DNA from 3 places in the Bacillus sp. JZ39 genome. Region 2 is predicted to be linked to each of the others. Evidence: riboswitches for the same ligand, from Rfam matches in the RefSeq annotation. Region 2 holds a riboswitch; each other region holds the start of a gene.
The links. Region 2 has a riboswitch for thiamine pyrophosphate ahead of thiT (energy-coupled thiamine transporter ThiT). Riboswitches for the same ligand answer to the same signal wherever they lie in the genome.

Region 1 (3,132 bases), 1.4 Mb from region 2:
TCTTCGGCAGACAAGCAGGTTTATGCATGTGGTTCACTTAATCGGACTAAGATTACATCTTCCCCGATTTTTACTATATTTCGCCATGGAATGACCAATTCCTCTTCTTTTCCAAAAAATCCGAGAACTTTCCCATTTCCTCCGAGTATGATCGCCTGAATTTTTCCAGTGGTCACATTGATATCAATATCACCAATACTCCCCAGCTTTTTTCCGTTTGAGACATTGACGACATCCTTTACCTGAAATTCTGAAATGCTGATCATTCCATCACGTCCTTTTTCCGTCCTTTTGTTCAAGTATATGAACGGGCAGGCTGAACCTTGTCAGCAAGAAGAAATTTTCATGTCATTGTTCTTTTTTCCGGCTGCACCAGCTGATGATAAAATCGAGTATAATTTTTGTATACTCTACTAGCTGCTCAATCGATACCTTCTCGTTCACAGAGTGTGCATTGTGCAGATCTCCAGGACCGTATATTACGCATGGAATACCGGCATCATACAGCCATCCGCCATCTGTAACTGATTGAGAAACGTCAATAATTGGACACTCCCGTTTCACTTTCTGATGAGAGGCAGTTAGCGCTAAGACGCCTGGGTGGCCAGGGTCAACTTCCAATGCCGGAAAAATTTCTCCTCTGTCTTCTATCATAGATGAGCCTCCCCACTTGAATACAGGGCGGTTTTCCCTAAGCCAAATATCACTGTCACTCAGCCGATTGACGTAATCTTCTATTTCCGCTGCCACTTGGTCATGGGTTTCATTCGGATAAAAATGGACTGTGATCCACAACCGGCATTCGTCCGCTATAAAAGCCGCATGTCTGCCGCCTTCTATAACTGCCGGATTAATCGTATTTGTGCCGGGTTTAAAACCAGGATAACTTTTCATAATGGACCAGTGGCGCTCAAGTTCACCGAGCCCCGCAATGATTTTTGCCATTTTTTCAATTGCGCTTGCTCCGAATGTTCCTCCGCCTGCGTGAATCATATTCCGTCTCGTTCCATCATGAAATGTTTGACTGCTTTTGATTTCGATCCAGCCTGTAATGACACCCCCTTGGCCTTGAATATGCATATCGCTCGTATCCGCGACAATTGCAAAATCAGCGTGGTAGCCCCTCTTGCAGCATTCAAGTGTGCCGGCTTCTCCAACTTCCTCCCCAATAACCGATTGCAGAATCAGATCACCTGGAAGTTCAATGCCTGCTTCACGAATCAATTTGACAGCAAACAACACACACGCCATTCCGCCCTTCATATCGGAAGCGCCTCGACCGATTAAGAGACCGTTTTTTTCAATTGGATGAAATGGATCATGCTCCCATTTTTCATCCTCTTTTACCTCTGCCACATCTACATGGCCATTGATAATCAGGCTATAATAATCTGCTGAATCTGTTCCTTTTAGCTTCCCTACAACATTGGGATCTCCAGGGTACACATCCCATTTGTCGATCGAGAATCCCAATTCATTTAAATATCCCGCAATCCATGACTGAATGCCCTCTGTATTTCTTGCAGGCGGAGCAGGTGTTTGATAAGAAATCAGCGTTTTCGCAAGCTGAATAAGCTCCTCCTTATGTTCTTCCACTTTTTTGAGCAAAGAGTCTATTTGTTGATCCAATGTAAATCCGCTCCTATTCTTTAAAATCAAAAAAGCCGTTTCAAATGTGATGAAACGGCTTAATAAAAACAAACGGAGTCCGATGTACTCCGCTTTTCACCGCTTCCCTCCGCTGGCATGATCCAGATCAGGTCAAAAGGGTTGAGACAAAGTCTCTCTCAGCTTCGCAAAGCACCCCTAGGATGAATCTATATATGTTTGTCAGGCATTCGTTATCGGCTCAGCTCTTGTTAAAAACGGCCGATCCTGATTCCATAATACATGGATTGGCGTATCAAAAAAAGCGGAGAGTATTTGATCAGTAAGCATTTCCTTTATTTCTCCGGATCCAAAGACCTCTCCCTGTTTTAATAAAAGGGCTTTATCAAAGACAGGCAAAATTTCTTCAGCATGATGAGTCACATAAAGGATAGATGGTGCATTTTCTTTGTTTGCAATGTATGTAATCGTATCTAACAGCTTTTCCCGGGCAATAAAATCCAGTCCTGTGACTGGTTCATCCAGTATCAGCAACTCCGGATCGGCCATTAGTGCTCTAGCAATCAATGCTCTTTGTTTTTCCCCTTGAGAAAGGGTTTCATAGCGGCGATCGGCATATTCAATTGCTCCCAAGTCCTCTAACAAACCTATCGCTTTTTCCCTGGTTTCCTTACTTGGCGTTTCATATAACCCAATCGAAGCGTAAGCTCCGCTCAAAGCAATTTCAAAGGCTGAATCTGCCGGATACAATTTTTGCTGAAGAGCTGCTGAGACGAGGCCAATTTTACGTCTGAGCTTTTCCCCAAGCTCTGTTTTGCCAAATTCATGGCCGAGCACCTGCATCTCGCCTGATGTTGGAAAATAATATGAGCAAAGCATATTTAACAGCGCTGTCTTCCCGGCGCCATTTAGGCCGTAAAGCACCCAATTTTCCTTTTCTTCCACCTTCCAATGAATATCTCTCAGTATCCATTTCCCATTCCGTTTTAGTGAGACATTGTCAAGCTGCAAAATCATCGTGGTCCTCCTCTTTATTGCCTTTTATAATTGTTTTAATTTTCATAAAACTTTGTACGAACTAGGATACCTTACTTTTTCCAAAACGTAAACCATCCATAATCAATAGAAAAGCCTTTAAAACAACATCGTTTTAAAGGCTTTTCATTATTGATGAATATTTTTATTCATTTGTTTGATAGCCGCTTTTTCAAGTCTGGACACCTGCGCTTGAGAAATTCCGATTTCCTCGGCGACTTCCATTTGGGTTTTCCCTTGGAAGAATCGCTTTCTCAAAATCATTTTTTCCCTATCGTTCAGCCTTCTCATGCCCTCTTTTAAAGCCAGCTCTTCAATCCATTGTGAATCTGTATTACGCTCATCACTGATTTGGTCCATCACATAGATCGGGTCTCCGCCGTCGTTATAGATCGGTTCAAATAGAGAAACCGGATCCTGGATGGCATCAAGCGCAAATACAATTTCCTCATGCGGTACTTCAAGAACTTTTGCGATGTCTTCTGCAGT
Region 2 (3,132 bases):
AACCATGCACCACCTGTCACTCTGCCCCCGAAGGGGACGTCCTATCTCTAGGATTGTCAGAGGATGTCAAGACCTGGTAAGGTTCTTCGCGTTGCTTCGAATTAAACCACATGCTCCACCGCTTGTGCGGGCCCCCGTCAATTCCTTTGAGTTTCAGTCTTGCGACCGTACTCCCCAGGCGGAGTGCTTAATGCGTTAGCTGCAGCACTAAGGGGCGGAAACCCCCTAACACTTAGCACTCATCGTTTACGGCGTGGACTACCAGGGTATCTAATCCTGTTCGCTCCCCACGCTTTCGCTCCTCAGCGTCAGTTACAGACCAGAGAGTCGCCTTCGCCACTGGTGTTCCTCCACATCTCTACGCATTTCACCGCTACACGTGGAATTCCACTCTCCTCTTCTGCACTCAAGTTCCCCAGTTTCCAATGACCCTCCCCGGTTGAGCCGGGGGCTTTCACATCAGACTTAAGAAACCGCCTGCGAGCCCTTTACGCCCAATAATTCCGGACAACGCTTGCCACCTACGTATTACCGCGGCTGCTGGCACGTAGTTAGCCGTGGCTTTCTGGTTAGGTACCGTCAAGGTACCGCCCTATTCGAACGGTACTTGTTCTTCCCTAACAACAGAGCTTTACGATCCGAAAACCTTCATCACTCACGCGGCGTTGCTCCGTCAGACTTTCGTCCATTGCGGAAGATTCCCTACTGCTGCCTCCCGTAGGAGTCTGGGCCGTGTCTCAGTCCCAGTGTGGCCGATCACCCTCTCAGGTCGGCTACGCATCGTCGCCTTGGTGAGCCGTTACCTCACCAACTAGCTAATGCGCCGCGGGTCCATCTGTAAGTGGTAGCCGAAGCCACCTTTTATGTTTGAACCATGCGGTTCAAACAACCATCCGGTATTAGCCCCGGTTTCCCGGAGTTATCCCAGTCTTACAGGCAGGTTACCCACGTGTTACTCACCCGTCCGCCGCTAACATCAGGGAGCAAGCTCCCATCTGTCCGCTCGACTTGCATGTATTAGGCACGCCGCCAGCGTTCGTCCTGAGCCAGGATCAAACTCTCCGATAAATGGATCACAGGTTAAGTTCACCGCATCCTGCGGCGACACCTGTGTGACCTGCGTCGTGCAGGCCCTAGTTTGACTGACTACGCACATCGCTGTGCGATTTATAAAAATGAATTAACAGGTACGTTTTGTCTTGTTTAGTTTTCAAAGATCATTTCGTCACTTCTCAATGAAGCAGCTTTACTAATATAACATTCAGCTTCTTTTTTGTCAACAACTTTTTTCAAGTTGTTTTGAAGCATCTAGTTTGTGTCCGCTGTGCATCAGCGACGTTTAATAATATAACACCTCTATTTATTTATTGCAATAGTTTTTTTAAAAAATCTATAAAACAAATAAACTATAATCCTCGCCATGATTTCTAAAGCGTGTGTATCATATAACTTTCTTAAAAGAACATATACATCAGTCATGTGATCTTGTTGTTTTTTTCATTTTCTTGTATAGTAGAAACGAACTAAATACTGATGACCACAAGGGGAGCATTAAAGCTGAGAGTGAGCGGTTTCGTTCTGACCCTTTGAACCTGTTAGTTAACGCTGGCGTAGGGATGTGGCAAAGTCAAATGAATTGCAGATCGTAAAGCAGTGCGTGGAACTTTTCTCATCCTTCCGCGTGCTGCTTTTTTGTTGTCCTTTTGGTTGTCTGTCAATGGAAGGAGATAGATATGAATCAATCTAAGCAACTGGTTCGCCTTATTGAAATTGCCATTATGACAGCAGCAGCCGTTATTTTAGACATTGTCTCAGGAATGTTTCTTAGCATGCCTCAAGGAGGCTCGGTCTCCATCATGATGATTCCGATCTTTTTAATTTCGTTTCGCTGGGGTGTCAAAGCAGGTCTTACTACAGGTTTGTTGACAGGTCTAGTACAAATAGCAATCGGAAACTTGTTTGCTCAACATCCTGTACAGCTATTGTTAGATTACATTGTCGCTTTCGCAGCAATCGGCATAAGCGGCTGTTTCGCTTCTTCTGTCCGTAAAGCCGCTGTATCAAAAACAAAAGGGAAATTGATTGTTTCAGTGGTCAGCGCAGTTTTTATCGGCAGTTTGCTGCGCTATGCCGCGCATGTCATTTCAGGAGCTGTGTTTTTCGGCAGCTTTGCTCCAAAAGGAACACCGGTATGGATTTATTCTTTAACTTATAATGCGACTTACATGGTTCCTTCATTCATTATTTGTGCAATTGTCCTATGTTTATTATTTATGACAGCACCCCGTCTGCTTAAAAGTGACAAAGCGTAAAAGTAACAATCCCCCAGCGAATTCCGCTGGGGGATTTTTCGTTATCTGTTAAGAAGTGTTTTTAAAGCTGAAAGATCCGGCCAGCCAAGACCTACTTCTTTCAGCCTTACTCCGGCAATTTCAAAGTTGTCCTCCGCTACTCTTTCAGGTGAATAGGCCTGATAAAATATAATCGAGGGATTCTGCTCAATAACCCAAACAAACATACTTGAAAAACCATGTTGAAGCAAAAACTCTGCTCCTTTTGCTAAGAGCGCCCTGCCTGCACCTTGCCGCTGGCGCTCTTCCAGAAGATAAATAGCGTATAACTCGCCGTCATAGCCTTCTTGTTCAGAGCGAATAGGTCCAAATGAAGCAAAGCCGAATACTGAACCCTTTTCGTCCTGAGCAACAAATACTCCCTTTAACGAGCGACTTTTCCATTTGTCTTCAAATTCCTTATAGTTCAGTCTGTTTAAATAATCAATCGGGATAATTTCGTGGTATGTTGTCCTCCAGCTGTCTACATGCACTTTTGCAATGTCCTTTATATCCTCTAACTTCGCTTCACGTACAGTTACCATACGGTTCTGCCCTTTCCTTACTCTGATTTTTGGATCGTTTTGGCTTCTTTGATTTCATTTGTTAATTCATTAATGCTTTGTTTTACGTTTCCTTTTCCTGAAAAGTTCTCAAGCATTTCTTTTACATCAATTCCCGAGGATGCTTTTAAACTTTCTTGCAGACTTGACATTAAGTTCGTCGCATAGCTGGTTACTTTGTTTGCTCCGCTTGATTCACCGCTTCCTCCTGTATCGACAACGGTGATTTTATCAATATT
Region 3 (3,132 bases), 1.8 Mb from region 2:
TTACGTCTCTTAACCTGTCCGGCGTCAACCCCCCGATGGCTATAACCGGGATGGAAATCCGCTGTTTGATATCTGACAGCAAAGATACTCCTCTGCCTTCAAGACCCTTTTTGCAATCCGTTTCAAACACATGGCCGAACAGCACGTAGTCCGCGTCTTCCTTTTCTGCTTGAACCGCTTCCTCCAGTGAATGCACCGACCTCCCGATATGAAGGTGTGGAAATCTGGCTCTGACCTGCTTTGGTGAAAAGCTGCCGCTTGGCAGCTGCACGCGGTGAATAGTAGAGAAAAGCGCAATATCCACGCGCCCGTTCATCACCAGTTTTCGTTTATCTATACCGCCTTCAAAAATAAGCTCGAGCAGTTTCAAAATATCCGCCGCCGATTTTGAGCGTTCCCGAATATGAATAAAATCAACTTCATTCTGAATCGTAATGATGATTCTCGCTAGCTCTTCTACCGGCTTGCTGTCATCCGTTATGGCGTGAAGCTCCACATTCCTCCACCTCTTTTATGGCGCTGTCAGACCAGCCTTCTTTTCGATAGGCCATTCCCCAAAATTGATATTCATAGTAGCTGGAGATGACAAAATTCTCTTTCATCTTGGCACGCACTTCCTCCGTGCTGTTTTCCGCCAGCTCATTAAAGCGGTTGATTTGCTCCTCGACCTGTTGTCTAAACCAATCACCGCCATATGTGCCAATCCACTTCTGATAAATTGGATGCCCCGGATCACAATGCAGCAATTTCTCACCAACCTCGTAATAGAGCCAATAGCATGGCAGCAGGGCCGCTAAGATTTCAGCGAAATTCCCGCTCAAAACCGAACGGTACATATGGGATGTATAAGAGTACGCAGTAGGAGACGGCTTAAACGCCTTACGCTCTTCCTCGCTGATTTCCAACAGCTCGGCAAACTCCCGATGAAGCGCCATTTCCGCCTCATATGTACCTTGGGCATGGCTTGCCATCCGCCCCGTTGTATAAAGGTCCTTCGCATAAGCGGCGCCAAATGACTGCACCTTTGCAAAATGCGTTAAATAATAGGAATCCTGAAGTACGTAGTATTTAAAACGGTCAATCGGAAGCGTTCCGTCACCGATTCCTTGAACGAACGGATGGACAAAGCTCCCCTCCCACCATTCTGCGGCTGCACTGCGGCATTCTTCTGAAAACTTCACAAATCATTCCCCCTCTGAAAATAAAAAAACCACTTTCCCGCAAGGAAAAGTGGTTTGGAATTGGCATAGTAAAATAACACAAATACCGCTCCACTTCCCTACGCAGGTCTGAACCTGTTCAAGTTATGAGGGTCTAAAAGTCACACTTTTATCTCAGCCCTTATGAAGGACACCCCTAGTGGTTAAACGAATACATATTGAATTGTTCTGCACCTCTATATTAACACGAATCCTTATTTGGTCAAGATTTATCCTTCCAATGTTTTCTTAAGATCCGTTACGTACCCCCGAGATCCGGTGACAATTAAGCGATCTCCCAATTTCAGCCTAGTATCCCCATGAGGAACAATGCTGTCCACACCTCTGAAAATCCTGACAAAGATGACGTCGCCTGTTAAAGGGAATTCCCGTAAAATGACACCATCATATTTACTGTTCTCCATATTAATTTGATACAGCGAAGACTCTTGGTTCGTGAGCAGCTTCATGACGCCAGGCGCTTCTATCAGTGCGCGAAGCAGCGTTTTTGTCGACAGCAGAATAGAAAAGATGCTGATTCCCTGCTCCTTCAAAGCTGCTTCATGCTCCGGTGATCCTACGCTTGCAATGACTCTTTCTGTGCCTTTTTCTTTTGCAAGTAATGCAATGTCTGCATTCATATCTTCTTTCCCGGTCGCCACAACGAGAATATCCGTTTCAAAAATGCCGAGTGATTCAAGCGTCTCGTGTTCATAGTCAGAAATTGTTTCAACAGCAAACACTGATTCTGACAGCTTTTCCTCCGCATTCTCTTGGTAGACGTGTACAACACGCACGTCATACTCTTCCTCTGGCAATTCAAGTGTAACAGGCAAAGTCATTTGATTGGCGCCAATGAACGTAATCATCTTTTTCTCCTCCGGCTGCTCTTCCCGTTTGTATAATTTTTTAAAACAGATCGGCGTAAAAATACTTGCAATGACAGCTACTAAAATTAGCGCTCCTGACATATTTGCACTGATCACGTGAAGCTGCTGGCCGATTGTTGCAGCGGCAATCACGAGCGAAAGCGTTGATGTCAGCAGGAAACCAGACGCGAAAATGGTTCGGTTATCATACCACTTCTTTAAGTACATGACAGGAATGATTTTGCTGACTAACAGCGCCAGCAGCAGGAGCGGAATCATGATTAAAATTGTTTTATCCTGGAAAAGAGTCCAAATATCAAGCTTCACACCGACCATCACGAAGAAAATCGGTATTAAGAACCCATAACCGAATGAGTCCAGCTGCTGAACAAGTTCTTTGTTTGGCGAAAGCAGGGAAACAAGAACCCCCGCTAAGAAAGCGCCGAGAATATTTTCCGCCCCAAGTGATTCAGACAGGGCAACGAGTACAATAATTAACGTAAAAATGGCACGCGTCCCGATCTGGATCGTCCCTTTTGACATGGATTGAACAAAAGAGCGATGTTTGAAGACCCGGCCGAAAAAGTAAAGCACCACTCCGGCCGCAAACAGAATCATCAGGAGCCACATGTTTCCGCTGTCCTCTCCGTATAAAGAAGAAAAAACAGCAAGAAGAATCATCGTGGCCAAATCAGCAATGACAGCAACAAGTAAAATAATCTGCCCGATATTCGAATTCATGATCCGTTCTTCTTTTAATGTTGGAACGACAACGCCTAATGAAATCGTTGAAATAATCAGGGTCATCAAAAATGCATTTTGGATAAATCCGGCCAAGACGAACCCATAGGACAAGAGCAATGATAAAATAAAAATACCGACGAAAATAACAGATGCCGCAGCAAACGTATTCGGCGCTTCCTTGCCATTCGGCAGGAACTGCTTTTTCTTTCCTTTCTCAAACGACGAAAAATCAATTTCAAGCCCGCTTAAAAACATTAAAAAGATAAATCCGAGCATAGAGAGTGTCTGGAGCCAGGTGTCACCCTCCACAACTAAATTAA

Region 1: another riboswitch for thiamine pyrophosphate. It lies ahead of ylmB (N-formyl-4-amino-5-aminomethyl-2-methylpyrimidine deformylase); the one in region 2 lies ahead of thiT (energy-coupled thiamine transporter ThiT).
Region 3: another riboswitch for thiamine pyrophosphate. It lies ahead of tenA (thiaminase II); the one in region 2 lies ahead of thiT (energy-coupled thiamine transporter ThiT).

The regions. Positions count from the first base shown of each region.
Region 1 is NZ_CP096389.1:1,574,402-1,577,533, reverse strand. It holds gene M1D65_RS08255 (YlmC/YmxH family sporulation protein) at 21-266, opposite strand; gene ylmB (N-formyl-4-amino-5-aminomethyl-2-methylpyrimidine deformylase) at 349-1,629, opposite strand; TPP riboswitch at 1,717-1,818, opposite strand; gene M1D65_RS08245 (ABC transporter ATP-binding protein) at 1,831-2,625, opposite strand; gene sigG (RNA polymerase sporulation sigma factor SigG) at 2,773-3,132, opposite strand, start outside.
Region 2 is NZ_CP096389.1:2,962,742-2,965,873, forward strand. It holds rRNA gene M1D65_RS15265 (16S ribosomal RNA) at 1-1,068, opposite strand, end outside; TPP riboswitch at 1,533-1,634, shown strand; gene thiT (energy-coupled thiamine transporter ThiT) at 1,734-2,312, shown strand; gene M1D65_RS15275 (GNAT family N-acetyltransferase) at 2,354-2,875, opposite strand; gene floT (flotillin lipid rafts scaffold protein FloT) at 2,893-3,132, opposite strand, start outside.
Region 3 is NZ_CP096389.1:1,210,943-1,214,074, reverse strand. It holds gene tenI (thiazole tautomerase TenI) at 1-496, opposite strand, end outside; gene tenA (thiaminase II) at 471-1,181, opposite strand; TPP riboswitch at 1,260-1,368, opposite strand; gene M1D65_RS06280 (monovalent cation:proton antiporter family protein) at 1,430-3,132, opposite strand, start outside.